Regions from separate parts of the Pseudomonas sp. 273 genome, predicted to be linked through region 4. Evidence: predicted binding sites of a transcription regulator. Region 4 holds the regulator's gene; each other region holds the start of a gene.
What was found. The regulator FliA, encoded in region 4, starts transcription of late flagellar genes. The targets are predictions, from matches to a motif close to CTAAAGTTTNNNNNNNNNNNGCCGNTAA.
Positions count from the first base shown of each region.

Region 1: a site for FliA is predicted at 4,215-4,242, ahead of PKO50_RS25820 (methyl-accepting chemotaxis protein). Genes of this name have one in related genera too.
Region 2: a site for FliA is predicted at 1,368-1,395, ahead of PKO50_RS00080 (methyl-accepting chemotaxis protein). Genes of this name have one in related genera too.
Region 3: a site for FliA is predicted at 2,441-2,468, ahead of PKO50_RS28420 (methyl-accepting chemotaxis protein). Genes of this name have one in related genera too.

Region 1 covers NZ_CP116775.1:5,662,442-5,669,581, forward strand. Annotated here, with positions in the region: gene cra (catabolite repressor/activator) at 1-978, shown strand, start outside; gene PKO50_RS25815 (TatD family hydrolase) at 984-1,763, shown strand; gene PKO50_RS25820 (methyl-accepting chemotaxis protein) at 2,092-4,122, opposite strand; gene ampE (regulatory signaling modulator protein AmpE) at 4,275-5,114, opposite strand; gene ampD (1,6-anhydro-N-acetylmuramyl-L-alanine amidase AmpD) at 5,111-5,671, opposite strand; gene PKO50_RS25835 (DUF1631 domain-containing protein) at 6,369-7,140, opposite strand, start outside.
Region 2 covers NZ_CP116775.1:12,883-20,022, reverse strand. Annotated here, with positions in the region: gene PKO50_RS00090 (MFS transporter) at 1-817, opposite strand, end outside; gene PKO50_RS00085 (DUF6868 family protein) at 1,069-1,314, shown strand; gene PKO50_RS00080 (methyl-accepting chemotaxis protein) at 1,484-3,403, shown strand; gene PKO50_RS00075 (hypothetical protein) at 3,580-5,097, shown strand; gene PKO50_RS00070 (DUF799 domain-containing protein) at 5,357-6,016, opposite strand; gene PKO50_RS00065 (DUF4810 domain-containing protein) at 6,016-6,387, opposite strand; gene PKO50_RS00060 (CsgG/HfaB family protein) at 6,418-7,095, opposite strand.
Region 3 covers NZ_CP116775.1:6,190,775-6,197,914, forward strand. Annotated here, with positions in the region: gene PKO50_RS28410 (16S rRNA (uracil(1498)-N(3))-methyltransferase) at 1-299, shown strand, start outside; gene PKO50_RS28415 (methyl-accepting chemotaxis protein) at 458-2,371, shown strand; gene PKO50_RS28420 (methyl-accepting chemotaxis protein) at 2,593-4,167, shown strand; gene PKO50_RS28425 (UPF0158 family protein) at 4,238-4,666, shown strand; partial or broken gene PKO50_RS28430 (AdeC/AdeK/OprM family multidrug efflux complex outer membrane factor) at 4,865-6,312, opposite strand; gene PKO50_RS28435 (efflux RND transporter permease subunit) at 6,314-7,140, opposite strand, start outside.
Region 4 covers NZ_CP116775.1:4,864,531-4,871,670, reverse strand. Annotated here, with positions in the region: gene flhF (flagellar biosynthesis protein FlhF) at 1-340, shown strand, start outside; gene fleN (flagellar synthesis regulator FleN) at 489-1,319, shown strand; gene fliA (RNA polymerase sigma factor FliA) at 1,316-2,059, shown strand; gene PKO50_RS22130 (chemotaxis response regulator CheY) at 2,309-2,683, shown strand; gene PKO50_RS22125 (protein phosphatase CheZ) at 2,703-3,491, shown strand; gene PKO50_RS22120 (chemotaxis protein CheA) at 3,522-5,771, shown strand; gene PKO50_RS22115 (chemotaxis response regulator protein-glutamate methylesterase) at 5,824-6,918, shown strand; gene PKO50_RS22110 (flagellar motor protein) at 6,918-7,140, shown strand, end outside.

The DNA of each region.
Region 1 (7,140 bases), 800 kb from region 4:
ATCGCCCGTCTGGCCGGGGTCTCGGTGACCACGGCCAGCTACGTCATCAACGGCAAGGCCGTGCAGCGGCGCATCAGCGCGGCCACCGTGGAACGCGTGCGCGCGGTGATCGAGGCCCACGGCTACCACCCCGACCAGCAGGCCGCCAGCCTGCGCCGCGGGCAGACGCGCACCCTCGGCTTCATCCTCCCGGACCTGGAGAACCCCAGCTACGCCCGCATCGCCAAGCTGCTCGAACAGGGCGCCCGCGCCCGTGGCTACCAGTTGCTGATCGCCTGCTCCGACGACGAGCCGGAAAGCGAACGCCAGGCCCTGAACCTGTTCCGCGCGCGGCGCTGCGACGCGCTGGTGGTGGCCAGCTGCCTGCCGGCCGACGACGACAGCCACCAGTTGCTGCTGGACAAGGGCGTGCCGGTGATCGCCATCGACCGCCAGTTGGACCCGCAGCGCTTCTGCTCGGTGGTCAGCGACGACCGCGACGCCGCCCAGCGCCTCACCGCCACCCTGCTGGCACCCGCCCCGCGGCACGTTGCCCTGATCGGGGCGCGGCCGGAGCTGATCATCAGCCAGGAACGCAGCGCCGGTTTCGAGCAGGCCCTGCGGGGCTTTCGCGGCGAGCGCTTCATCGAACAGGGCGCCAGCTTCAGCCGCGAGTGCGGCCGCCAGTTGATGGAGGGCCTGCTGCAGCGCCTGGGCTACCTGCCGGACGCATTGATCACCACCTCCTACGTGTTGCTGGAGGGCGTCTTCGATGTGTTCCAGGCGCTGCCCGGCGGCTGGCCGCGCGACCTGCGCCTGGGCACCTTCGGCGACACCCAGCTGCTCGACTTCGTGCCGCTGAAGGTCAACGCCATCTCCCAGCAGCACGCGCTGATCGCCACCCGCGCCCTGGAACTGGCCCTGGAGGCCGTGGAGCAGGAGCACTACCGGCCCGGCGTGCACCCCATCCCGCGCACCCTCAAGCTGCGCGCCGGGTGACCGCCATGCGCCTGGTCGACACCCACAACCACATCGACTTCCCGGACTTCGACGCCGACCGCCCGGCGCTGCTGCAACGCTGCGCCGAACTGGGCGTGGAACGCCAGGTGCTGCTGGGGGTGTTCCGCGAGAACTGGGAGCGGGTGCTGCAGTTGGCCGAGCGGAACGACGCGCTCTACGCCGCCCTGGGCCTGCACCCGATCTACCTGGCGCAGCACCGCCCCGAACACCTGCGCGACCTGCGCGAGCATCTGCAGCGCCTGGCCGGCCACCCGAAGCTGTGCGCGGTGGGCGAAATCGGCCTGGACTACTACATCGAGGAACTGGACCGGGAGGCGCAGCAGGCACTGTTCGAGGAACAGTTGCGCATCGCCATCGACTTCGAACTGCCGGTGCTGCTCCACGTGCGCCGCGCCCACGCCGCGATGATCGCCACCCTCAAGCGCTTCCGCCCGCCGCGCCGCGGCATCGTCCACGCCTTCGCCGGCAGCCGCGAGGAAGCCCGCGAGTACATCAGGCTGGGTTTCCGCCTGGGCCTGGGCGGCGCGCCCACCTGGCCGCAGGCCAACCGCCTGCGCAAGACGGTGGCGGAGCTGCCGCTGGATTCGATCGTGCTGGAAACCGACGCCCCGGACATGGCCCCGGCGATGTTCCCGGGCCAGCGCAACAGCCCGGCGCACCTGCCGGCGATCTGCGAGGCGCTGGCGGAGTTGCGGGGGGTGAGCGCGGAGGAACTGGCGGAGGCTAGTACGCGGAATGCGGGGGAGGTGTTTGGGTGGACGTAGGGCGTACAACCGTTCGCGGTTGTACGCCGTTACACCGAGGCCCTAGCCAACGCCCAGGTCAACCCCGGAGCCGCCGGGAATCAAGGCCAGACGGCGGATAACGCCGTAGGCGTTATGCGCCCTACACCAGACCCACCCATAACGTAGGGCGCATAACCGTTCGCGGTTATCCGCCGATACACCGGAGCCACAGGCCAAACGGCGTATAACGCGGAGCGTCATACGCCGTACGCTCCCGGCAACATCCTTTTCACCGACAACCCGGCACCCGCGAGATGGGGAAGCGTCCTTGCGCTCGCGCGGGGGCCGGGCTGCTGGCGAAAACCCCTTAGACCCTGAAGGCGCCGATCAGCCGCTTCAGCTCCACCACCTGCCCGGACAGCTCGCGGCTGGCGCGCTCGGTCTCGTTGGCGCCCAGGGCGGTGCGTTCGCCGGCCTGGTTGATCTGCACGATGTTCTGGTCGATGTCGTGGGCCACCGTGGTCTGCTGCTCGGCGGCGGCGGCGATCTGCTGGTTCTGGTCGACGATCATGCCGACCGCGCCGAGGATGTTGTCCAGCGCCTGCTGCACCTGCGCCGACTGGCTCACGGTGCCGTCGGCGGTCTGGTGGCTGCTGCCCATGGCCTTGACCGCCGCGCCCACGCCGTTCTGCAGGCGCGCGATCATCTGCTCGATCTCCTCGGTGGACTGCTGGGTGCGCTTGGCCAGGGTGCGCACCTCGTCGGCCACCACCGCGAAGCCCCTGCCCTGCTCGCCGGCCCGCGCCGCCTCGATGGCGGCGTTGAGCGCCAGCAGGTTGGTCTGCTCGGCGATGCCCTTGATCACGTCCAGCACTCGGCTGATGGAGGCGCTGTCGGCGGCCAGCTGGTTGATCACTTCCACCGACTGGTCGATCTCCGCGGCCAGGCGCTGGATGCTGCCGACCTGGGACTCCACCAGGTCGCGGCCGCTGACCGTCTCCTGGTTCACGCTCTGTGCGCTGCCCACGGCGGCGGCGGCGCTGCGCGCCACTTCCTGGGCCGTGGCGGCCATCTGGTTCATCGCCGTGGCCACCTGCTCGATCTGGTCGCGCTGGCCGGCCACCGCCTGGTTGCTCTGCGCCGACACCACTTCCACGCGGCCGGTCTGCCGTTCCACTTCGGCCACGGTGCGGCCGACCTGCTCGATCAGGTCATGCACCCGGCGCACCGTCTCGTTGAAGGCCTGGCCCAGCTCGCCCAGTTCGTCGCGGCTCTGCGCCTGGTAGTTGACCGTCATGTCGCCGGCGGCGACGCGCTCCATCATCGCGCCCAGGCTCTTGAGCGTGGAGCGGGTGGAGACGTAGAAACCGCCATAGAGGTAGACGATGGCGAGGAACACCACCAGCAGCGCCACCACCAGCAGGACCATCTGCGCCTGCTTGCCGGTCAGGCGCTGCTGCAGCTGGCCGTCGAGGTAACCGAGCACCTTGTCGTCGAGCTGGTAGGTCTTGTCCATGCCCTGGCTGAACTGCTCGTAGAACTGCGCCCAGGGCGTGTCGAGGGCGTCGGCCATCACCACCTTGTCCTCGACCAGCTTGCCCAGGCTCTTGAGCGTCTCGCGGCTGGCCGCGGCGTCGCCGGCCAGCGCCTGCTGCGCCGCGCCGCTGGCGCCGAGCACTTCCTGCAGCTTCAGGGCATATTCGGCGTGGAGCTTCTCCAGGTCCTGCAGCAGGTCGTCGAGCTTGCTGCTGGTGGAGGAATTGAGGAACCCCTGGCCCAGCGCCGCGGTGCCCAGCACGCGGCCGCGGCTGATGGTCTCGGTGACCGCCGGGGTGACGCTGCTGATCAGCTCGGCCATCTGCCGCACTTCGGCGCTGTCGTCCTGGCTCAGGCCGGACTGCGCGGCCAGCAGCTTGTTGAAGATCTGCACGTTGCTCAGCAGGTGCGTGGCCATGCCGGCCTTGCTCTGCATCGAGCCCTCGGCCTCCACGGCCTTGAGGGCGGCGACCAGTTCGTCGCGCTTGGCGGTGAAGGCTGCCACCTGCTCGCTGTCCCGCGCCACCGGTTGCAGGGCCGCAACCGCGGTGCGCAGGCGTTGCTGCAACTGGGCGATGCGGCTGTCCAGGTCGCCGGTGCCACGGCTCTGGCCGATGCCGATGTTGATCTGCAGGAGGTCGTTGTAGGCCTCGACGTCGCGGCGGACCTGCATGCCCGAGGCGATCAGCTGCAGGCTCTGCAGCTCGGCGCGGGTGCTGACGAACTGGCGGTAGGAATCGCGCACCAGGTAGAAGTTGGTCACCAGCATCGGCAGGAAGAAAAGCACGCTGATGAGGCTGAACTTCATGCCGAAGCTCAGGCGGTTCATCAGTGCGATAGCTGGATAGAGCACGGTCTTCACGTAAGACGTCTCCTGTTCCCGTTGTTGTTCTTGTGTGGGATGGCCGGTGCGGGGCGCCGGGCCCGCGCATGGCGCAGGCTCCTGTGTACCCGATATCGGCGGGACGTTCTGTAACTTAAGGTTAAAACGCCATCAGTGGCGACGTGCGGTACTCAGAGGAACAGCGCACACAGGGCGAAAGCCGCGTACCAGAAGACCGCCGCCCGCACCAGCAACTGCCAGAGCGCATCCAGGCTGGCGACCCCGGCCGGGCCGGGCGTGGCATCGCACAGGTCTTCGCCGACGCAGGCGGCCTGGGCCAGCAGGCGGGCCGCCGGGACGTCCCAGGCCAGCAGGTGGTGCAGCAGCACCCGGGCCACGGCGGCGAAGTTGCCGACGAAGGCGAAACTCAGCGCCAGGGCCCGCGCCGGCAGCCAGTCGAAGGCATGGCGCAGCAGTGCGGCCCGCTCGCCGAGCCCCGACGTACGGCCCAGGTGCACCTCGGTCAGCGACAGCAGCCGGTAGGCCAGGGCCGCCGCCGGGCCCAGCAGGGCATACCAGAAGATCACCGCGAAGAAGCCCTGGAAGGCCTGCCACACCAGCATGCCCTGGACCTGGGCGAACAGCTCGGCATCGGAATCGGCCTGCACGCCCAGGTCGCGCTCGGCGACGTGGTAGGCGCCCTGCAGGTCCTCGCGCCGCCAGGCGTCGCGGAACGGCCCCATGGCCTGGTGCACGTCGCCGCGGCCCAGGCTCCAGACCAGCACCAGCAGGTGCACCGGCAGCGCCAGCAGGCCGTAGGCCAGCGGCTGCAGCAACGTCAGGACCAGCGCCAGCACCAGCAGGGGCCCGAGCAGGGCCACCAGCAGCGCCAGCCAGGGCCGCGCCGCCACGGCCGGCAGCCCCTGCACCATACCCAGCCAGGCGAGCCAGGCGCCATCCTTCTGCAGGCGCGCGCGCCAGCCGGAGAACTTCTCTACCAGCAGGGCCAGCAGCAGTACCAGGAAACTCATGTCGACTCCTTGGAAAGAGCGGCGAGGAAACGTTGCCAGTCGAAAGCCGGGCCCGGGTCGGTCTTGCGCCCCGGGGCGATGTCGCTGTGGCCGCGGATGCGTTCGGCGGTGATGGCCGGGTAGGCCCGCAGCAACTGCCGGCCCAGCGCCGCCAGGGCGGCATATTGCGCATCGCTGTAGGGCTCATCGTCGGTGCCTTCCAGCTCGATGCCGATGGAGAAGTCGTTGCAGTTCTCCCGCCCCTCGAAGCGCGACACGCCGGCATGCCAGGCGCGGTCGTTGCAGGAGACGAACTGGAACACGCTGCCATCGCGCTCGATGAGGAAGTGCGCGGACACCGTCATTTGCGCGATGTCGGCGAAATAGGGGTGCTCGTCGGCATCCAGGCGGTTCTGGAAGAAGCACTGCACCTTGCCGGTACCGAACTGCCCCGGCGGCAGGCTGATGTTGTGGATCACCAGCAGGGAGACCACCTCCCCCTCCGGGCGGGCATTGAAATTGGGCGAAGGACAGTGGCTGACGCCCTGGCACCAGCCGCTGCGGGGATCGAACTGCATAGGGGCTCCTTGATTGGGCCCACTCTAAAGCAGCTTGCGGCGGAAGAGAACGATTGGGGTTGTTGTGGGGGATGTCGGGGCCTTGCGGTTCTACCGCCCACCGCGAGGCATGGCACTCCCGTAGGAGCGGACTCCGTCCGCGATAGCCGAAGGTGCCGGCGCGATTCGCGGATGAGATCCGCTCCTAGGGGTTGCATCAACACCGCGTCCATGTAGGAGCGCGCCCTGCGCGCGAATCGCGGGCAGGGCCCGCTCCTACAGTTTGCTGTGAGGCAGGGCGTTTCCGCTGTGTAGGAGCGGACTTTGTCCGCGATAACCGGAGGTATCGGCGCGATTCGCGGATGAGATCCGCTCCTACGGATTGCCCCGACACCGCGTCCATGTAGGAGCGCGCCCTGCGCGCGAATCGCGGGCAGGGCCCGCTCCTACAGTTTGCTGTGAGGCAGGGCGTTTCCGCTGTGTAGGAGCGGACTTTGTCCGCGGTAACCGGAGGTATCGGCACGATTCGCGGATGAGATCCGCTCCTACGGGCTGCCCCGACACCGCATCCATGTAGGAGCGCGCCCTGCGCGCGAATCGCGGGCAGGGCCCGCTCCTACAGTTTGTTGTGAGGCATGGTGCTTCTGCTGCGTAGGAGCCTTGTCCGCGATAAATGAGGGTACCGGGAGCACGGAGCGTGCTCCCTGGGGAGGAAGGCTCAGGCGTTCTTCAACCGCCGCAGATTGCCGATCACCGACTCCAGAGCACGGTCGAACAGCAGGGCGTCGTCCAGCAGGCGCACCGCATTGCGGCGGAATTCCACGGCCAGGCCCATGCGGGTCTTCTCCAGCACCTTCATGCCGGTACGGTTGACGAAGATGTAGCGGCCGGTCGGCTTGATCACCGCGGCCAGCTTGCAGCGCAGCTTGTGCTCGGCATCCTCGTGGATTTCCACCCAACTGCCCACGCGCAGCTCGTCGACCTTGCGCAGCGACTCGTCATCGTCCGCCAGCAACTCTTCCGGCTCCGGCGCACGCTCCTCGTCAGGCGTCGCTAGGACGATCTCTTCCACCACCGCGACCATCTCCGGCTGGCTGCCGGCCTGCGCCAAGGGCGCCTCGACGGGTTCGTCGAGCAGCGGGATGCCGTCCAGCAGGTCGTCGTCGGCCGCCGCTTCCTGCGCCTGCTTGAAGCGCTGGAAGGCCTGAACGTGCAGGCTCTCCAGGCGGCTGAAGAACTCGCCGGTGGAGAATGGATCGAAGGCCGCGCTGGTCAGGCCCTCGCGCAGTGATTTGAGCAGTTGCGGGACCATTTCCAGCAGGCGCGTGCGGGACTCCGGGTCCTCGTGGGGCTCGACGCTCCAGATCAGGTCGTCCATGGTCGCCACGGCGTCGCGCCAGGGTTGCGAATCGCTGCCGTGCTTCAGGCAGGTCAGCAGCAGGACCTTGCTCCAGGCCTCGCGCAGCAGGCGCACCACCACCTCGGGCAGG
Region 2 (7,140 bases), 2.6 Mb from region 4:
GCAGCAGCGCGTTGCCGCGGATCAGCCAGCTGCGGTTGACGCGGTCCGACAGCCAGCCCAGCGGCCACTGGGCGCAGAAGCCGGCGACGATGCACATGCCGACGAACAGGCTCGACTGCGAGGTGTCCAGCCCGTTGCGGTTGGCGTACACCGGCGCCAGGCCGTAGAAGGCGCCGACCATCAGGCCGGCGACGAAGATGGTGCCCAGCGACTGCGGCACGCGCTTCCAGAAGAAGCCGATCTCCAGCGGCGCCGCCACCAGCTTGGCCGGGTGCACCCGGCGCGTCAGCGCCAGCGGGATCAGGCAGGCGGAGAAGCAGATGGCCACCAGCAGCAACGGCTTGTAGTCCAGCGCCGGGCTCGCCGCCAGCAGGCCCTGGCCCAGCACCAGGCCGAGGTCCACCGCGACCATGTAGCCGGCGAACACCTTGCCGCGCTGGTGGCCTTCGGCCTGCTCGTTGAGCCAGCTCTCGATCACCATGTACTGGTTCATCATCACCGCGCCCATCACGAAGCGCAGCGCCACCCAGACCGCCAGGGTGTCCACCAGCGCGTGCAGCAGCACGATCACCGTGGCAAGGCCAGCGCAGGCCACGTAGGAACGGATGTGGCCGAAGCCGGCGATCAGCTTGTGGCCGAACTTGCCGCCGCAGACCAGGCCGAAGTAGTAGGCCGCCATCAGGCCGCCGACCCACAGGTCGCCGGCGCCCTCGGAGGTCAGGCGCAGGCCCATGTAGGTGGTGAACAGGCCGGAGCCGGCCAGCATCAGGAGGGTGGCGGTGTAGAGCGCGGGGAAGGTGACGAGCGGGCTGAACATGGGGCTACCTCGCCGGGCGGCATGGCGCCCGGCGGACAAGAGGGGTGATCGTTCATGGCGGCCGGCATCCGCGGGCGCACCTGTGCGACCACCACCGCGCGAAACCCGGCCGGTGCCACACCGGAAAGCCCGGCGCAGAAGCCGCGCATTATCCACGCCGGCATCGCCCGCCGCCATTGGCCGCGACGTCCGGCAGCCGCGGAACCGTCCGGCGCAGAGGCGCTCGAATGGAAAAACGCCGGGAGGTTGCCATGAACGTGAAGGACCCGCAGGAATTCCTGCTCTGGTGCACACTGCTCAACTACGCCGTGCTGCTGCTCTGGTTCGGCGCCTTCAGCCTGGCCCACGAGGGCCTGTACCGCCTGCACAGGCACTGGTTCGACCTGGGCCGGGAAGCCTTCGACGTCCTGCACTACGGCGGCATGGCCGTCTACAAGATCGGCATCCTGCTGTTCAACCTGGTGCCGCTGCTGGCGCTGTGGATAACCGGGGGCTGAACGGCCCCCGGAAGGACGCCTCGTTTCTGGCGTCAGATTTTTCTCACCTCTTCCTACGGTTTCGCCAAGCCCTGCCGATAAGCCACCGGCGTGGTCCGCCCCGCCATGGCCTCAACAAGAACAATCTCCGAATGGCCTGATTTTTCCGAACCCTTCCTGGAGATCGTCAATGCATAGCTGGATATCCAACCTGAGCGTGAACCTCAAGTTGGCCCTCGGCTTCGGCGTGGTCCTGGCGTTTACCGCCATCCTCGCCGTGGTCAGCTGGGTCGGCCTGGGCTCGCTGATCGACCGCAGCAACTGGATGAGCGACATCACCGAGCTCAATTCCCGGCTCACCAAGCTGCGCATCACCCGCCTGCAATACATGATCGCCGACGGCGGCGAGCAGGAAGCCGGCGCCGTCATGAGCGCCCTGGGCGAATTCAAGGCGCACCAGCAGAAGCTGCGCGGCTACTTCGTCAGCCCCGAGAACGTGCGCATGCTCGACCAGCTGGGCGGCGTCATCTCCGACTACGAGAAATCCCTGGCCGCCATGCGCAGCGGCTACCAGAACGCCAACGCCACCCGCCGCGCCCTGGAGGCCGACGCCGCCCGCGCCGGCGAGCTGACCGCGCAGCTCCAGGAAGACGTGCTCAAGGCCCCCGCCGACGAAGCGCGCTCCATCCGCTACCAGGCCATCAGCCGCACCCGCGAGGACCTGCTGCAGGCCCGCTACGACGTGCGTGACTACCTGGCCACGGCCCTGGCCCGCGATGGCGACGGCGTCACCCGCCACCTGGACGAAAGCCTCGCCAGCCTGCCGGCGCTGGAAAGCGCCCTCGGCCCCGACCAGGCCGCCCGCGTGCAGCAACTGGGCACGGCGCTGCGCGGCTACCGCGAAGGCGTGCAGGCCCTGCGGGCGAACATGGCCGCCATCGTCCAGGCGCGCAAGGAAATGACCACCCAGGGCCAGGACATCGTCAAACTCAGCGAGGCCCTCTACCAGCTGCAGCTGGACCGCCGCGACGTCGAAAGCGCCCGCGCCCGCAACCTGCAGGTGCTCTTCACCCTGCTGGCCCTGGTGCTGGGCGGCCTGGCTGCGGTGGTCATCACCCGGCAGATCACCCGCCCGCTGCACGCCACCATGGAAGTGGTCGACCGCATCGCCGCCGGCGACCTGTCCCGCGACATCCAGGTCGAGCGCCGCGACGAACTGGGCCGCCTGCAGCAGAGCATGCAGCGCATGAGCCGCAGCCTGCGCGAGCTGATCGGCGGCATCCGCGATGGCGTGACGCAGATCGCCAGCGCCGCCGAGGAACTCTCGGCGGTCACCGAGCAGACCAGCGCCGGGGCCAACAGCCAGAAGGTCGAGACCGACCAGGTGGCCACGGCCATGCACGAGATGTCCGCCACCGTGCAGGAAGTGGCGCGCAACGCCGAGCAGGCCTCCCAGGCCGCCTCCGCCGCCGACCGCGAGGCCCACGACGGCGACCGCGTGGTGAACCAGGCGGTGGAGCAGATCGAGCGCCTGGCCGGGGAAGTGGAACGCTCCGCCGACGCCATGCAGCGCCTGGAGCAGGAGAGCGAGAAGATCGGCAAGGTCATGGACGTGATCAAGTCGGTGGCCGAGCAGACCAACCTGCTGGCCCTCAACGCCGCCATCGAGGCGGCCCGCGCCGGGGAAGCCGGCCGCGGCTTCGCCGTGGTGGCCGACGAGGTGCGCGCCCTGGCCCAGCGCACCCAGCAGTCCACCGAAGAGATCGAGGCCCTGGTCGCCGGCCTGCAGAGCGGCACCCGCCAGGTCTCCAGCGCCATGCTCGGCAGCCGCGAACTGACCGCCAGCAGCGTGGCCCTGAGCCGCCAGGCCGGCGAATCCCTGGGCAGCATCACCCGCACCGTGTCCAACATCCAGGCGATGAACCAGCAGATCGCCACCGCCGCCGAACAGCAGAGCGCCGTGGCCGAGGAAATCAGCCGCAGCGTGGTGAGCGTGCGCGACGTCTCCGAGCAGACCGCCGCCGCCAGCGAGGAAGTCGCCGCCTCCAGCGTGGAGCTGGCGCGCCTGGGCGGGCAGCTGCAGACGCTGGTCAGCCACTTCCGCGTGTAACGCTGGCCAGGGAAGCCACGAGCCCCGGGGCTCGTGGCGCCTTCGGCCGGCGGTTCCGTGACGCACAGCACAAAGGAGTCTTTCCCAGGCGTTTTTCGGACTCGTCCTAACTCCAGCCCATGACGAAGCGAGCAGTCTCCCAAGGCATCCGGAGAACCGCATTCCAAGAGCTTCGCATGGACGAAAACGCAGCCGAACGACACCCCGTGCCCTTCAACGGGCAGCACCTGGCCGGCCGGACCCGCGCCCTCTACCAGCACCTGGTCGACCTGTGTACCGCGCCCGTTCCGGCAGCCGCGCGCCTCAAGCAGCTGGAGCGTGCGCGGCCGGAAGTCTTCGAACTGGGCCGCGGCCTCGCCGGCTTGCTCCGGCACCGCCAGGGCGCCGGCGAGCAACGCCGGGCGGACAAGGCGGCAAAGCTGATCACCGCCCTGCACCGCCGCTTGATCCAGGGCTACTGTGGCCTGGCCCAGGAAGAGCGGGCCAAGCCGCAAGTGCGCGCATTGCTGCTGCAACGCGCGCTGCGCAGCGCCCAGGAAATCCACTGCTGCGCCCTGCTCGACGGCCAGCAGGCGCCCGCCGGCCTCTGGCGCCTGCTCCACCGCCTGCACGCCAGGGCCCGCCAGCTGTCGCTGCAGGCCATCGAGGTGGACGACCCGCAAGCCCCGGGCGCGCAAAGCCAGAGCCTCGCCCGCGGCTACCTGGCGGCGCTGCTGCTGGCCGGCTCGGGCCCGCTGGAGATGCCGCGGGAAAGCCTGCGGCTGCTGATCGAATCCCTGGATGCCCTGGCCACGGCGGCGCGCCTGGAGGGCGCCCGCGGCACGGACCGCTGGATCATCGCCAGCGACCAGGATCGCCCGTTCCTCGACATCCCCGCCAACCCCGAGGGCCGCCTGGCGCTGCGGCTGGACGAAGCGCTCGAGGCGATAGGCCATTTCAAGGGTTTCGGCGGCGCCGGCCAGGGCTTCGACCTCAAGGCCCACCTGCAGCGCTGCTGGAGCGAAGAGGCACCCGGCCCCACCTGGGAGGCCTGCCACAGCTTCGCCGCCATCCTGGCGCAGCTGGGCGCCCCCCGCGAAGAAGCCGCCCTGGATGCCCGCCATTTCGCCCGCCAGGCCATGCCCCAGGACGTCTGGGCGATCCATGGCAACGCGCGGGTCGATCTCGACGAAATGGTGCCCCACGAGGACCTCATCGAGTTCACCCCATCGACGCCAACCACTCCCGAGCTGCCGCCGCCCGGCCTGCTGAGCGGGATGACGAAGAGTCCCCGGGGCGTTTGCGCGACATGGAGCGGCGAGGCGGCCTCCCGGCCCGCGGCCGGCGACCTGCTCGGCATCCGCACCGCGCCCACGGCGGACTGGCGCCTGGCCCGCGTCGAACAGATGGCCCCGGCGGGTAACGGACAAGCCACGCTGAGCCTCGCCTGGCTATCGAAACAGCCCCGCGCCTGCCGCATCACCCTGCTCGGCAAGCTGCAGGAAAGCGCCACCCACAACGCCCTGCTGCTGGACGACGCCGGCGCGAAACGCATCCTCTGCCCCAGCCTGCCGCTGGCCAGCGGCAAGAAGTTGCGGGTGGAGGACGGGGCGGACCGCTACCTCGCCCTGCTCGGCGCAAGCACGGGCAACGGCGCGGAGGCGCCCTGTTTCGGCTTGAGACGGCTGGCCCTGGGGATCGAAACGAGCCCATGAGAGGAATGGGCGGCAAGCCCTTCAGTCGGAGCTGCCGCAGAGGCCGTGCAACCATTTCGCAGCGCTTCGGAAACGTCTGATTGCCCAACGGGCCCGCCCGGCCGAAAGTGGGCAGGCTCTTGCTGAGAGCGGATCGGCCATGGCAGGGACGCCGGACCGGTCCTTACCCACCGCAGCGAAGCCGCAAGGCCCTGAATTCCAGGCCCCGCGAGGCCCCGACAGATCATGCGGGCGCGGCGGCGGCCACGCCCGCAATCACTCAGTCGGTACCGTACTTCGGCGAACGCGGGCCGTACAGCAGCGCACCCGGCTTGCCGGCGGAGAGCAGGCGCTGGCTGGTGACACCGGCGATGGGGTAGCCCGCATCCTCCTGGGCGCTGCTGATGATCTGCTTGACCGCCGCCGTGATCAGCATGCCCAGCAGGCCGCCGTTGTTGTTGCTGCTGCCCTCTTCGCTGGAGGCGCTGGCGCTGCCCGTCCACAGGGTGGCGCCGGTCTTCAGGTCCACCAGCTTGGCCCCGGCGGTCACCACGGTGGCGCTGCTCAGCACCATGTAGCTGGTGCCGTACTGGGTCACGGTGATGTACAGGGCCGCATCCGCGCCGAAGATCTCCTGCAGCTTCGCCGGCGACACCGCATGGATGTCCGCCGGCGTGCCCAGGCCGTTCTGGCGGAAGGTCTCGGCCACCAGCGCCACCGGCAGCACGTAGTAACCGGCCTCGGCGAGCGGGAAGGTGACCTGCGAGAGCATGCTGTAGGTCGCCTTCACGTCCGGCGAATCGTTCAGCGGCGGCAGCACCAGGATCGAGCGCGGCCGGGCCTGCTTGTACGCGGAATAGTCGACGGTCTTCTGCGGCGCGCAGCCGGCCAGCAGCACCAGGGCAAACAGGGCCAGCAAGGCCTTGAACGGGTTCGACATCACTGGCTACCTCCCTGCCGGGCGTTCTTCAGCAGAAAATCCATATAGGCCGCGGATTCCGGGAACAATGCCTTCTCGGTGTTGAACTGCTGGACCATCTGGTCGTCCTTGCCCAGGCTCGAATACAGCAGGCCCAGTTGCGCGTGGTAGCCCGGCGGCACCTTGCCGTCGGTGGATGCGATCTTCTGCAGGTCGCGCTCCAGCGCCTCGGCCTGCGCTTGCTTGGCATCGCTGGTGAAATAGTCGTGCACCTGCGACTGGTAGCTTTCCCACTGGTACAGGGTCTTCGGCGAGGAACACCCGGAAAGCAGCGCCAGGCCGGCACAAGTCAGGGCCGCGAGGCAGCCCCTGGAAACAAAGGTCCTACCCATGAACATCATCACTCCCTGTTCTGTCTCGGGTTAACGCGCGGGGTTCCAGCTACCGCTGTCCACCGCATTCACCAGCTTGTTCACCGCCTCGCGCATGGCCAGGTCCAGGACCTTGCCGTTGAGCGTGGAGTCGTAGCTGGCGGTGCCGCCGAAGCCGATGATCTCCCGGTTCGACAACTCGTACTCGCCCGCCCCCTGGGTGGAATAGACGACCTCGGAGGTGCTGATGTTGACGATATTCAGCGCCACCTTGGCATAGGCCACCTGGGTCTTGCCGCGGCCGAGGATGCCGAACAGCTGGCGGTCGCCGACTTCCTTGCGACCGAACTCGGTGACGTCGCCGGTCACCACGTAGTCCGCCCCCTTGAGCCGCTGGGCCTGCCCCTTGATGGCGGCTTCCTGCTGGATCTCGCTCATGTTGTCGCGGTCCAGCACGTTGAAGCGGTTGGTCTGCTGCAGATGGGTGATCAGGATGGTCTTGGCCTGGCCGCCAAGGCGATCGACGCCATCGGAGAAAATGCCGCGCATGTAGCTGGAACGGTTGTCGAACTTGCCCACCGCAATGGGCGAACGCACACCCGAATAGGGCTTGCCGACGCTCTCCACCTGCTGCACCGGCAGCGCCCTGGAACTCTCCGTGGCACAACCGCCGACCATCAGCAGGGCGGCGGACGCCACACCCAGCAGCAACCCCTGGGACATCTTCATCTTCACGTTGCACTCCCCTCGCAAATCCACCAAACCGGGCCGCCG
Region 3 (7,140 bases), 1.3 Mb from region 4:
AGGCCCGCGACACCGTGCTGCCCGAGGTGATCATCGAGAAGCGCTTCAAACCCTTCGTCGAGGACCGCCTGCCGGCCCTGGCCGCCGGCAGCCTGGGCCTGGTCGGCCATCCCGGGCCCTGGCCGGACTGCCCGCGGGCGGTCGAGCAGGCCGTGACCCTGGCCATCGGCCCCGAGGGCGGCTGGATTCCCTACGAGGTCGAGAAACTGCGCGAGTCCGGCCTGGCCCCGGTGCAGCTTGGCGAGCGCATCCTGCGCGTGGAAACCGCGGTCACCGCCCTGCTGGCCCGGCTGTTCTGACCTGAAGGCCCGCGACAGCCCCAACGGGGATCGTCTGTCAGAAATTTACTAAAGAAATTTCAGATTCGTGTCGCCCCGCCGATATGTCAGGCATTGGTCGATCGGCAGCCGCACCACGCGGCGGCCGCTGCCCCACAGTCCCCTGGAGCGCCGCGTTCATGTCCCGCTGGTTCAGCAATCTCACGGTCAACTGGAAACTCGCCATCGGCTTCGGCCTGGTGCTGCTGCTCACCCTGCTCATCGCCCTGACCGGGGCGCTCAACCTGAACAGCCTGATCTCCCGCGGCGACAAGCTGGGCGAGATCTCCAACCTGCTGGGCCTGACCAAGGACCTGCGCACCGCGCGCCTGAAGTACCAGGCCAGCCGCGCGGCGGATGATGCCAAGCTGGTGGAGCAGAGCATCGACCAGCTGGACCGCCAGCAGCAGCGCGTCGGCCAGTTGCTCGACGACGCCGTCGACCTGGAGAAGGTCGAACAGCAACGCCAGCTCACCAAGCAGTACCGCACCCTGTTCAAGAGCCTGCAGAAGTCCTTCGACAGCCGCGACAGCGCGCGCAAGACGCTGATCCGCAAGGCCTCGGTGGTCACCCAGGGGCTGGAGCTGGTGGAGCAGCACCTGGTGGAGACCGGCAGCGTCGAGTCCCTCAAGGCCCTCGCCGACGTCTCCGAGCTGGGTCGCCAGGTGATGGACGCCCGCTTCCAGGTGCTGAGCTACACCGCCAACGAGGACCCCAGCCTCGAACAGGGCGCGATCAGCGCCCTGGAGCAGGTCACCGCCACCGTGGAACAGCGCGCCCAGGCCGCCGTGCCCGAGCAGCAGGCCAACTACCAGGCCGTGGTGAACGCCCTGCACGACTACCGCAAGGCGCTGGACCGCTACCGCAACGAAGTCAACGGCAGCCAGCAGGCGCGCAACCAGATGCGCGACAGCGGCCTGCTGATCGAGAAACTCAGCGTCGAGCTGAGCGACGAGCAGACCGCCAAGCGCGATGAGGACGCCAGCCACGCCAAGCAACTGCTGGCCCTGGCCTCGCTCATCGTCCTGGTGCTGGGCGTGCTGGCGGCCTGGCTGATCACCCGGCAGATCGTCCTGCCGCTGCGCCAGTCGCTGGCCGCCGCCGCGCGCATCGCCGACGGCGACCTCAGCCAGGAGCTGCGCATCGAGCGCCGCGACGAGCTGGGCCAGCTGCAGGCCAGCATGCAGCGCATGAGCCAGTCGCTGCGCGAGCTGATCGGCCGCATCCACGACGGCGTCACCCAGATCGCCAGCGCCGCCGAACAGCTCTCGGCGGTCACCGAGCAGACCAGCGCCGGGGTGAACAACCAGAAGAGCGAGACCGACCAGGTGGCCACGGCGATGACCGAGATGGCCACCACCGTGCTGGAAGTGGCGCGCAATGCCGAGGAAGCCTCGGAGGCCGCCAGCGCCGCGGACCGCGAGGCCGGCGCCGGCGCCCAGGCGGTCAGCGAGGCGGTCGGGCAGATGGACCGCCTGGCCGGCGAGGTCGGCCGTTCCAACGAGGCGGTGCAGCAGCTCAAGCGCGAGAGCGAGAAGATCGGCAGCGTGCTCGACGTGATCAAGGCGGTGGCCGAGCAGACCAACCTGCTGGCGCTCAACGCCGCCATCGAGGCGGCCCGCGCCGGCGACGCCGGGCGCGGCTTCGCCGTGGTGGCCGACGAGGTTCGCGCCCTGGCCCGGCGCACCCAGCAGTCCACCGAGGAGATCGAGGAACTGATCGCCGGCCTGCACAGCGGCACCCAGCAGGCCGTGCAGCGCATGGAAAGCAGCCGCGCGCTCACCGACAACACCCTGGACCTGGCGCGCCGCGCCGGCGAGCGGCTGGAGGCGATCACCCGCACCGTCTCCGGCATCCAGTCGATGAACCAGCAGATCGCCGCCGCCGCCGAGCAACAGAGCGCGGTGGCCGAGGAGATCAACCGCAGCGTGCTCAGCGTGCGCGACATCTCCGAGCAGACCGCCGCCGCCAGCGAGGAGACCGCCGCCTCCAGCGTCGAGCTGGCGCGCCTGGGCAACGAGCTGCAGGGCCTGGTCGGGCGCTTCCGCCTCTGAGTCCTCTCCCCCTCCGGCCCGCCGTCCTGGCGGGCCTTTGCCGACGTACGAAAAATTACGAATCTGGCACTGAAGTTTCAGACAAAATCGCCGATAAGCTGTGACGCACACAGATGCGTCCCGAAAAAGTCCCTCGCCTGCACGACAAGAAGAACGACAAAACAGCCTGCATTTCCGGCTTCGGGCCCGTCCCGCGGCCTCGTCTGCCTGGAGTATTCGACATGTACGATTGGCTGGTCCTTCAGCTCGGCCGCATGAACGTCAGCCTCAAGCTCACCGTGGGCTTCGGCATCTGCCTGCTGCTGACCCTGCTGGTGCTGCTCGGTGGCATCGAGGGCCTGAACGAACAGGGCGCCCACAGCGAACGCCTGACCCACATCGGCCAGCTCGACGGTGGCGCCCGCCAGGCGGAACTGGCGCGCCTGCGCTACCAACTGGACGGCAGCGCGGAACAGGCCCAGCGCCTGCGCACGGTGCTGGGCGAGCTGCAGGCCGGCAGCGAGCGCCTGGCCCGCGACGGCTTCGCCGGGCCCCGCCTCGACGACCTGCGCCAGGCCCTCGCCGCCTATGCCCAGGCCGCCGACGACCTGCTGCGCGCCGACCCGCAGCAGCGCGGGCAGGCCAACCCCGCCCTCGACAGCCGTGCCGAAGCCCTGTTCCGCGCCAGCGGCGCCCTGTTCGACGAGGGCCTGCGCCAACGCGACGCCGCGGCCGGCCAGGCGCAATGGCGCCAGGCGCTGACCGCCCTGTTCGCGCTGTTCTTCGGCGCCCTCTCGGTGTGGGCGATCAACCGCCAGATCGTCCGCCCGCTGCACGAATCCCTCGAACTGGCCGAGCACATCGCCCAGGGCGACCTGTCCCGCGACCTGGTCGGCGACCTGCACCTGCAGCGCCGCGACGAACTGGGCCAGTTGCAGCGCACCATGCTGCGCATGCGCGACAGCTTGGGCGAGCTGATCGGCCACATCGGCGGCAGCGTCGGCCAACTGGCCAGCGCCGCCGACCAACTGTCGGCAGTCACCGAACAGACCCGCGCCGGCGTCGACAGCCAGCGCCTGGAAACCGAGCAGGTGGCCAGCGCCATCGAGGAAATGGCCGCCACCGTGCAGGAGGTCGCGCGCAACGCCGAGCAGGCCTCCGGCGCCGCCCGCCAGGCCGATGCCCAGGCCCGCGACGGCGAGCAGGTGGTCGGCCAGGCCATCGCCCGCATCGACCAACTGGCCGCCGAGGTGGAGCGCTCCACCCAGGCCATGGCGCGCCTGCGCGGCGACAGCGGGAAGATCGGCAGCGTGCTCGACGTGATCAAGTCGGTGGCCGAGCAGACCAACCTGCTGGCCCTCAACGCCGCCATCGAGGCGGCCCGCGCCGGCGAGGCCGGGCGTGGCTTCGCCGTGGTCGCCGACGAGGTGCGCGCCCTGGCCCAGCGCACCCAGCAGTCCACCGCCGAGATCGAGGCGCTGATCGCCGCCCTGCAGCGCGGCGCCGAGGACGCCGCGCAGTGCATGGACGACAGCCGCCAGCTCACCGGCGACTCCGTCGAGCTGACGCGCCGCGCCGGCGACGCGCTGTCGGCCATCGCCCGCAGCGTGGCGCAGATCCAGGACATGAACCTGCAGATCGCCTCCGCCGCCGAACAGCAGAGCAGCGTCGCCGCCGAGATCAGCCGCAGCGTCGGCCAGGTCCGCGACATCGCCGAGCAGTCGGCCGCCGCCAGCCAGCAGACCGCCACCTCCAGCAACGAGCTGGCGCGCCTGGGCGGCGACCTGCAGGGCCAGGTCGGGCGCTTCCGCCTGTAACAGGATTGCAGCGGACAAGCAGGCGGCGCATGGGATAGGCTGGGGGCTCTCGCCCAACCGGAGAGTGACCATGCGCCCGCTGACCATCGACCTCGACGAACTCGCCGTCGCCCTCGACACCAGCGACATCGAGCACTACCTGGACCTGGGCAGCGGCCAGGTGGTGCCGCTGCTGACCGACGCTCCCGACCCGGACCTGCTGCTCCTGCTGGAGCAGGACCCGGAGCGCCTGCTGCCGATCGAGCCGCTGAGCAGCCGCGAATCCCTGGAACTGATGCGCGACTTCCTCCGCGAGGTCGGCGAACCCCACGCCTACGCCGCCATGGCCTCGGCCCTGGAAGGGCGCAAGCCGTTCAAGGCCTTCCGCCACGTGCTCATGGGCTACCCGGACCTGCTCCAGGCCTGGTACGACTACCAGGCCGAGCGCCTGCGCGAATGCGCCCTGGACTGGCTCGCCGACCACGACATCCGCCCGGCGGGCCAAGGCGCCGCGTTGTAGGGCGCATAACGCCTACGGCGTTATCCGCCGCTTGGCCGTGATCCCCGGCGGCTCCGGGGTTGACCTTGGCATTGGCTGTGGCGCCGGTGTATCGGCGGATAACCGCGAACGGTTATTCGCCCTACGCCATTCCCCTGCCCGCGCCTACAAAAACGAAAACGCCACCCCGAGGGGCGGCGTTTTCGTTTGGCCGTGGCCTCAGCCCTTGGGCTGCGGCTTCGACTGTTGCTGCGCGGTGCTTTCCTGCCAGCCGCCGCCGAGCGCCTTGTACAGGTTCACCTCGCTGGTGAGCTGGTTCAGGCGGTCGGTGATCAGCTGCTGCTGGGCGCTGAACAGCGAGCGCTGGGCGTCGAGCAGGGTCAGGTAGTTGTCCACACCGGTGCGGTAGCGCTTCTCGGCCAGGCGGTAGTAGTCCTCGCTGGCCTTGACCAGGGCCCGCTGGGCGGTCAGCTGGTCGCCGTAGGTGCCCCGTGCGGCCAGGCCGTCGGCGACTTCCGAGAAGGCGGTCTGGATGGCCTTCTCGTACTGCGCGACGTAGATGTTCTTCTGCACCTTGGCCAGGTCCAGGCTGGCCTTCAGGCTGCCGGCGTTGAAGATCGGCAGGCTGATGGACGGCTTGAACAGCCAGGTGCCGGAACCCGCGTCGAACAGGCCGGACAGATCCGGGCTCAGGCTGCCGGCGTTGGCGGTCAGGCTGATGCTCGGGAAGAACGCGGCGCGCGCCGCGCCTATGTTGGCGTTGGCCGCCTTGAGCTGGTGCTCGGCCTCGAGCACGTCCGGGCGCCGCTGCAACAGGTCCGAGGGCAGCCCGGCCGGCACCTGGGCCAGCACCTGCTGCTCCAGGTCCATGCCCTGCGGCAGGTCGGCCGGCACGCCGCTGCCCAGCAGCAGGGTCAGGGCGTTCTGGTCCTGGGCCACCAGGCGGGTGTACTGCGCCAGGGTCGCCCGCGCGCTTTCCACCGAGGTCTGTGCCTGGCGCAGGTCCAGGGCCGAAGCCACGCCGACCTCGTTGCTGCGCTTGGTCAGGTCGTAGGTCTTCTGGTAGGTGGCCAGGGTGTCGCGGGTCAGCTGCAGCTGGGCCTGGTCGGCGCGCAGCGTCAGGTAGGCGTTGGCGACGTTGGCCACCAGCGCGGTCTGGGTGCTGCGGCGCGCTTCCTCGGTGGCCAGGTACTGCTCCAGGGCCTGGTCGCGCAGGCTGCGCAGGCGGCCGAAGAGGTCGACTTCCCAGGCGGTGACGCCCAGGGTGGCACCGTACTGGCTGCTGATCATGTCGTTGCCGGTGGTCGACACCCGCTCCGGCAGGCGCTGGCGCGAGCCGCTCACGTCAGCGCTCACCGCCGGGAACAGCTCGGCGCGCTGGATGCGGTACTGCGCCTGGTAGGCCTCGACGTTCAGCGCGGCGACGCGCAGGTCGCGGTTGTTGTCCAGGGCCACTTCGACCAGGCGACGCAGCTGCGGGTCGCTGAAGAAGCTCTGCCAGTCGAGGTCGGCGGCAACGCTCGCGCCGCCGCCCTGGGCGCCGGCATAGGCCGGGCCCTGGGGTAGGCCTGGGCTACCGGCGCCTCGGGGCGCTGGTAGTCCGGGATCAGCGAGCAGCCGGACAGCGCGGCTGCCGCCAGGGCCAGGGTGAGTAAGGACTTTCTCATATCAATGCCCCTTCTCGGTGGTCGCCTGTTGCTTGGACGCCTTGTCCTTGAACAGGGTACTGACCACCACGTAGAACAACGGCACCCAGAAGATCGCCAGCACGGTCGCGGTGACCATGCCGCCGATCACCCCGGTACCGATGGCGTGCTGGCTGCCGGAGCCGGCGCCGCTGGAGATCGCCAGCGGCACCACGCCGAGGATGAACGCCAGCGAGGTCATGACGATCGGGCGCAGACGCATGCGGCAGGCCTCGATGGCCGCGTCGACGATGTGCTTGCCCTCGCGCTCGTGCAGTTCCTTGGCGAACTCCACGATGAGGATGGCGTTCTTCGCCGACAGGCCGATGGTGGTGAGCAGGCCGACCTTGAAGAACACGTCGTTGGATAGCCCGCGCATCGAGGTGGCCAGCAGCGCGCCGATGATCCCCAGGGGCACCACCAGCATCACCGAGAACGGGATCGACCAGCTCTCGTACAGCGCCGCCAGGCAGAGGAACACCACGATGGCCGAGAGCACGAACAGCGAGGTGGTCTGCGAGCCGGCCAGGCGCTCCTCGTAGGACAGGCCGGTCCAGGAGTAGCCGATGCCCTTGGGCAGTTGCTGGACGATCTCTTCCACCGCCGCCATGGCCTCGCCGGTACTGCGGCCGGGGGCCGGCTCACCGAGGATTTCCATGGCCGGCACGCCGTTGTAGCGCGCCAGCTTCGGCGAGCCGTAGGTCCACTTGCCGGTGGCGAAGGCGGTGAAGGGCACCATCTCGCCACTGGCGTTGCGTACGTACCACTTGGCCAGGTCTTCCGGGCTCATGCGCGCACCGGGCTCACCCT
Region 4 (7,140 bases):
GAACGTGAAGAATTACCTGGTGCTGGCCGCGACCAGCCAGAGCCAGGTGCTCAAGGCCGCCTGGCACGCCTATCGCAGCTGCGGCCTGGCCGGTTGCATACTGACCAAGCTGGACGAGGCGGGCAGCCTGGGCGAGGCCCTGGCGCTGGTGATAGCACAACGCATGCCGGTTGCCTATCTGGCGGACGGGCCGCGAATTCCGGATGATCTGCAGGTGGCGCGCGCGCACCAGTTGGTCAGCCGCGCGGTCAGCCTGCAGGCTCCCGAGGAGCCATGCGAGGACACCATGGCCGGCATGTTCGCCGGCCTCTATCAGCAGCCGGCGCGACACGTCGGCTGACGGATTCCAGGGGCGCCCCCGCACGCGGGGGTTCCAGGCGGATACGGATGCTCGAGCAGATCCGTAAGCGCTGGTGGCGGGAGAGCACCGCGACCGGCAGACCCAGGCGCCCACCGCGCCGGGGACGATGAAGAGACAAGGTAAGACTATGGGTATGCATCCCGTTCAGGTAATCGCGGTCACCGGTGGCAAGGGTGGCGTCGGCAAGACCAACGTCTCGGTGAACCTGGCGATGGCGCTGGCCGACCTCGGCCGCCGCGTCATGCTGCTGGACGCCGACCTCGGCCTGGCCAACGTCGACGTGCTGCTGGGGCTTTCGCCCAAGCGCACCCTGGCCGACGTCATCGAAGGCGAATGCGACCTGCGTGACGTGATCCTCCAGGGCCCCGGCGGCATCCGCATCGTCCCGGCGGCCTCGGGCACGCAGAGCATGGTGCAGCTCTCGCCCATGCAGCACGCCGGGCTGATCCAGGCCTTCAGCGACATCAGCGAGAACATCGACGTGCTGCTGGTGGACACTGCCGCCGGCATCGGCGATTCGGTGGTCAGCTTCGTCCGCGCGGCCCAGGAAGTGCTGCTGGTGGTCTGCGACGAACCGACCTCGATCACCGATGCCTACGCACTGATCAAGCTGCTGAACCGCGACTACGGCATGACGCGCTTCCGCGTGCTGGCGAACATGGCGCACAGCCCGCAGGAAGGGCGCAACCTGTTCGCCAAGCTGACCAAGGTCACCGACCGCTTCCTCGACGTGGCGCTGCAGTACGTCGGCGCCATCCCCTACGACGAGTCGGTGCGCAAGGCCGTGCAGAAGCAGCGCTCGGTGTATGAAGCCTTCCCGCGCAGCAAGGCCTCGCTGGCCTTCCGCGCCATCGCCCAGAAAGTCGACAGCTGGCCGCTGCCGGCCAACCCGCGCGGGCACCTGGAGTTCTTCGTCGAACGCCTGGTGCAGCATCCGACCACGGGTTCGACCGTATGATGAGCGGCTCCGGAGCGCTTATGTACAGCAAGACGCAGGCGCGCAATTCCCAGGAAGAACTGATCCAGCGCTATGCGCCGCTGGTCAAGCGTATCGCCTACCACCTGCTGGGCCGGCTGCCGGCCAGCGTGCAGGTGGAGGACCTGATGCAGGCCGGGATGATCGGCCTGCTCGAGGCGGCGAAGAAGTACGACCAGGGCAAGGGAGCCAGTTTCGAGACCTACGCCGGCATCCGCATCCGCGGGGCCATGCTCGACGAGGTGCGCAAGGGCGACTGGGCGCCGCGTTCGGTGCACCGCAACACCCGCCTGGTCAGCGACGCGATCCGCACCATCGAGGCGCGAACCGGACGCGACGCTAAAGATCAGGAAGTCGCTGCCGAACTCAATATGAGCCTCGACGATTACTACGCGATCTTAAGCGACACCCAGGGCAGCCGCCTTTACAGTTTCGACGACCTGCTGCAGGAAGGCGCCCAGGGCCCGGCGGAAGACACCACGCACCTGGACAACGAGCCCTCCCACGGCCTGGAGGACGAGCGTTTCCAGCAGGCGCTGGCCGACGCCATCACCAAGCTGCCCGAGCGCGAGCGCCTGGTGCTGGCGCTGTACTACGACGAGGAGCTGAACCTCAAGGAGATCGGCGAGGTGCTCGGGGTGAGCGAGTCGCGGGTCAGCCAGCTGCACAGCCAGTGCGCCGCGCGCCTGCGGGCCCGGCTGTCGGAGTGGCGTGCGCACTGATCGACCGGTGGACACAAGGAAGTAACGGAATTTTCCGGCGGGGCGTATAGAATCCCGTCGGCGCGATAGGTGCTGGCCCTTCGCCATGAAGGCCGGCGAGCGTGCGGGGAGGGGACGGCAGGCGCCGGCAGCCCGCTCCGCCGCGGACAAGCAACACGGCAGGCGCCGCCAGGGCGCCCGCCCAAGGGTATTCAAGGCGCGCCCGCCACTGCGCGCCGGGACTGGACGGAGGCAGGTTTGGACAAGAACATGAAAATTCTCATCGTGGACGACTTCTCCACGATGAGGCGCATCATCAAGAACCTCCTGCGCGACCTGGGGTTCACCAACACCGCGGAAGCCGATGACGGCACCACCGCGCTGCCGATGCTGCACAGCGGCAACTTCGACTTCCTCGTCACCGACTGGAACATGCCCGGCATGACCGGCATCGACCTGCTGCGCGCGGTACGCGCCGACGAGCGCCTGAAGCACCTGCCGGTGCTGATGGTCACCGCCGAGGCCAAGCGCGACCAGATCATCGAAGCGGCCCAGGCCGGGGTCAACGGCTACGTGGTCAAGCCTTTCACCGCCCAGGTGCTGAAAGAGAAGATCGAGAAGATATTCGAGCGGGTCGGCGGCTGAAGCCGACCAAGAGGGCGTCATGGATCTCGTCAACGAATCCAAGGGGGGCGACTTCGAGTCGACCCTGAAGAAACACGCGCGCGAATTGGTCGAGAGCCTGGAGCGCGGCGAAGTGCAGCAGGCCGTGCAGCTCATCCAGGAGCTCAACCAGGCCCGTGACCGCGGCCTCTACCAGGAGGTCGGCAAGCTCACCCGCGAGCTGCACAACGCCATCGTCAATTTCCAGATCGACCCGCGCTCGCGCCACGCCGAGGAAATGTCGCAGATCGCCGACGCCACCGACCGCCTGTCGTACGTGGTGCAGATGACCGAGAAGGCGGCCAACCGCACCATGGACCTGGTGGAAGAGTGCACGCCGCTGGTCGGCCACATCGAGGGCGAGGCCAAGGAGCTGCAGGAACAGTGGTCGCGCTTCATGCGCCGCGAGCTGGGCCCTGAGGCCTTCCGCGAGCTGGCCAAGCGCGTCGAGGCCTTCCTCTACAGCAGCGCCCAGGACAGCCGCAAGCTCTCTGCGCACCTGAACGACATCCTGCTGGCGCAGGACTTCCAGGACCTCACCGGGCAGGTGATCAAGCGCGTCACCCGGCTGGTCACCGAGGTGGAGAGCAACCTGGTCAAGCTGGTCTGGATGGCCGGGCAGGTGGATCGCTACGCCGGTATCGAGCACGACCACGAGGGCCTGCGCACGGCCGTCGAAAAAGAAAGATCGTCCAAGGGTGAAGGTCCGCAGGTTGCTGCCGATAAGAGAATGGACGTCGTATCCGGTCAGGACGATGTCGATGACCTGTTGTCCAGCCTTGGTTTTTGAGGTGTGTGAACACACCGTGGGGAGCACCGAATGAGCTTCGACGCCGATGACGAGATCCTCCAGGACTTTCTGGTGGAGGCCGGCGAGATTCTCGAGCAACTGTCCGAGCAACTGGTCGAGCTGGAAAGCCGGCCGGACGACATGGACCTGCTCAATGCCATTTTCCGTGGTTTCCACACCGTCAAGGGCGGCGCCGGCTTCCTCCAGCTGAACGCCCTGGTGGAATGCTGCCACGTGGCGGAGAACGTCTTCGACATCCTGCGCAAGGGTGAACGCCGCGTCACCTCCGAGCTGATGGACGTGGTCCTGCAGGCGCTGGACACGGTCAACGTCATGTTCGCCCAGGTCCGCGACCAGGAAGAGCCGACCCCGGCCACCCCCGAGCTGCTCGCCGCGCTGGCGCGCCTGGCCGAACCGGGCGACGACGACGCCGTCGAAGCCGCGCCCCAGGAAGAAGCCGCCGCGCCGGAACCCGCCGCCGAGCCGGCCGCCTATGGCGACATCACCGACGCCGAGTTCGAGCAACTGCTCGACGCCCTGCAGCCGGGCGACCAGGCGCCGCAGGCCGAACAGCCGCCGCAGGCCGGGGCCGCCGGCGCCGGCGACGAGATCACCGACGACGAATTCGAGGCCCTGCTCGACCAGTTGCACGGCAAGGGCCAGTTCAGCGGCGCCAGCAGCCTGCCGGAAGAGTCGGCCGCTGCGCCCGCTCCGGCCGAAGCGCCGGCCGCTGGCGACGAGATCACCGACGACGAGTTCGAGGCGCTGCTCGACCAGTTGCACGGCAAAGGCAAGTTCGGCGGTGCGACGGAAGAACCCGCTGCGCCTGTCGCCTCCGCTGCGCCGGCCGAAGCCGAGGCGCCCGCCGCCGGCGGCGACAACATCACCGACGACGAATTCGAGGCGTTGCTGGACCAACTGCACGGCAAGGGCAAGTTCAGCGCCGACGCTGCCGCCACGCCGGCCCCGTCAGCCGCCCCCGCGCCGGCCAAGGCCGCCGAGCCGGCCGCCGTGGCCAAGCCCAAGCCCGCGCCCAAGCCGGCCGCCAAGCCCGCGGACAGCCCGCGCCCGGCCGCCGTTCCCGCGCCGGCCCACGAGAAGAGCGCCAGCGAGGCGGAGACCACGGTGCGCGTGGACACCGCGCGCCTGGACGAGATCATGAACATGGTCGGCGAGCTGGTGCTGGTGCGTAACCGCCTGGTGCGCCTGGGCAGCAACAGCGGCGACGAGGCCATGGCCAAGGCCGTGGCCAACCTCGACGTGGTCACCGCCGACCTGCAGATGTCGGTGATGAAGACGCGCATGCAGCCGATCAAGAAGGTCTTCGGACGCTTCCCGCGGCTGGTGCGCGACCTGGCGCGCAACCTGAAGAAAGAGATCAACCTCGAGCTGGTGGGCGAGGAGACCGACCTGGACAAGAACCTGGTCGAGGCCCTGGCCGACCCGCTGGTGCACCTGGTGCGCAACGCCGTGGACCACGGCATCGAGTCGCCCGAGGAGCGCGAGGCCGCCGGCAAGGCGCGCGGCGGCCGGGTGGTGCTGTCCGCCGAGCAGGAGGGCGACCACATCCTGCTGTCGATCTCCGACGACGGCAAGGGCATGGACCCGGACATCCTCCGCGCCAAGGCGGTGGAGAAGGGCCTGCTGGACAAGGACGCCGCCGAGCGCCTGAGCGAGTCGGACTGCTACAACCTGATCTTCGCCCCGGGCTTCTCGACCAAGACCGAGATTTCCGACGTGTCCGGCCGCGGCGTCGGCATGGACGTGGTGAAGACCAAGATTTCCCAGCTCAACGGCATCATCAACATCTACTCGGCCAAGGGCCAGGGCTCGAAGATCGTCATCAAGGTGCCGCTGACCCTGGCGATCATGCCGACGCTGATGGTGATGCTCGGCGACCAGGCCTTCGCCTTCCCGCTGGTCAACGTCAACGAGATCTTCCACCTGGACCTGTCGCGCACCAACGTGGTCGACGGCCAGGAAGTGGTGATCGTCCGCGACAAGGCCCTGCCGCTGTTCTACCTCAAGCGCTGGCTGGTGCCGGGCGCGCAGTGCGACGAATCCAGCGAGGGCCACGTGGTGATCATCTCGGTGGGCACCCAGCGCATCGGTTTCGTGGTCGACCAGCTGGTGGGCCAGGAAGAGGTGGTGATCAAGCCCCTGGGCAAGATGCTCCAGGGTACCCCCGGCATGGCCGGGGCGACCATCACCGGCGACGGGCGCATCGCCCTGATCCTCGATGTGCCGAGCATGCTCAAGCGCTACGCGCGGCGTATCTGACCCGGCGCGCGGGGACGCCCGCGCGCCCGCAAGGCTTCAATCAGGAGTGTTTATGGCTGTCAAAGTCCTGGTAGTGGACGATTCGGGATTCTTCCGCCGCCGCGTCTCGGAGATCCTCTCCGCCGACCCGCAGATTCAGGTGGTCGGCACGGCCACCAACGGCCGCGAGGCGATCGAGCAGGCGCTGGCGCTCAAGCCCGACGTCATCACCATGGACTACGAGATGCCGCTGATGGACGGCATCACCGCGGTGCGCAACATCATGCAGCGCTGCCCGACGCCGGTCCTGATGTTCTCTTCGCTGACCCACGAAGGCGCCCGCGTCACCCTCGACGCCCTGGACGCCGGCGCGGTGGACTACCTGCCGAAGAACTTCGAGGACATCTCGCGCACCCCCGAGAAGGTGCGCCAGTTGCTCTGCGAGAAGGTCCACAGCATCGCCCGTGCCAACCGCCGCTATGCGTCCTTCCTGAGTTCCCCCGGCAGCGGTGCCAGTACCCCGGCGCCGGCCAGCGCCGCGCCGCGCGCCTCGGCGCAGCCAGCCCCTGCCACAGCCCCGGCGGCCTCCGCCTCGCCAAAGCGTAAGCCCTACCGGCTGGTCGCCATCGGTACCTCCACCGGTGGGCCGGTAGCCTTGCAGCGGGTGCTGACCCAGCTGCCGGCCAACTTCCCCGCGCCCCTGGTGCTGATCCAGCACATGCCGGCGGCCTTCACCAAGGCCTTCGCCGAGCGCCTGGACAAGCTCTGCAAGATCAGCGTCAAGGAAGCCGAGGACGGCGACCACCTGCGCCCCGGCCTGGCCCTGCTGGCGCCCGGCGGCAAGCAGATGATGATCGACTCGCGCGGGGTGGTGCGCATCCTCCCCGGCGACGAGCGCCTGAACTACAAGCCCTGCGTCGACGTCACCTTCGGCTCGGCGTCCAAGGCCTACGGCGACAAGGTCCTGGCGGTGGTCCTCACCGGCATGGGCGCCGACGGCCGCGAGGGCGCGCGCATGCTCAAGCAGAGCGGCAGCCAGGTGTGGGCCCAGGACGAGGCCAGCTGCGTGATCTACGGCATGCCCATGGCCATCGCCAAGGCCGGCCTGGCCGACGCCGTGTACAGCCTCGACGACATCGGCCGGCACCTCTCCGAGGCCTGTGGCTGATGGATGTACTGAGCCTCGTCGGCCTGATCCTCGCGCTGGTCGCCATCATCGGCGGCAACTTCCTCGAGGGCGGGCACATCAGCGCCCTGGCCAACGGCCCGGCGGCGCTCATCGTGGTCGGCGGCACCCTGGCCGCGGCCCTGGTGCAGACCCCGGTGCTGGTGCTCAAGCGCGCCCTGAGCCTGCTGCGCTGGATCGTCCTGCCGCCGAAGATCGACCTGG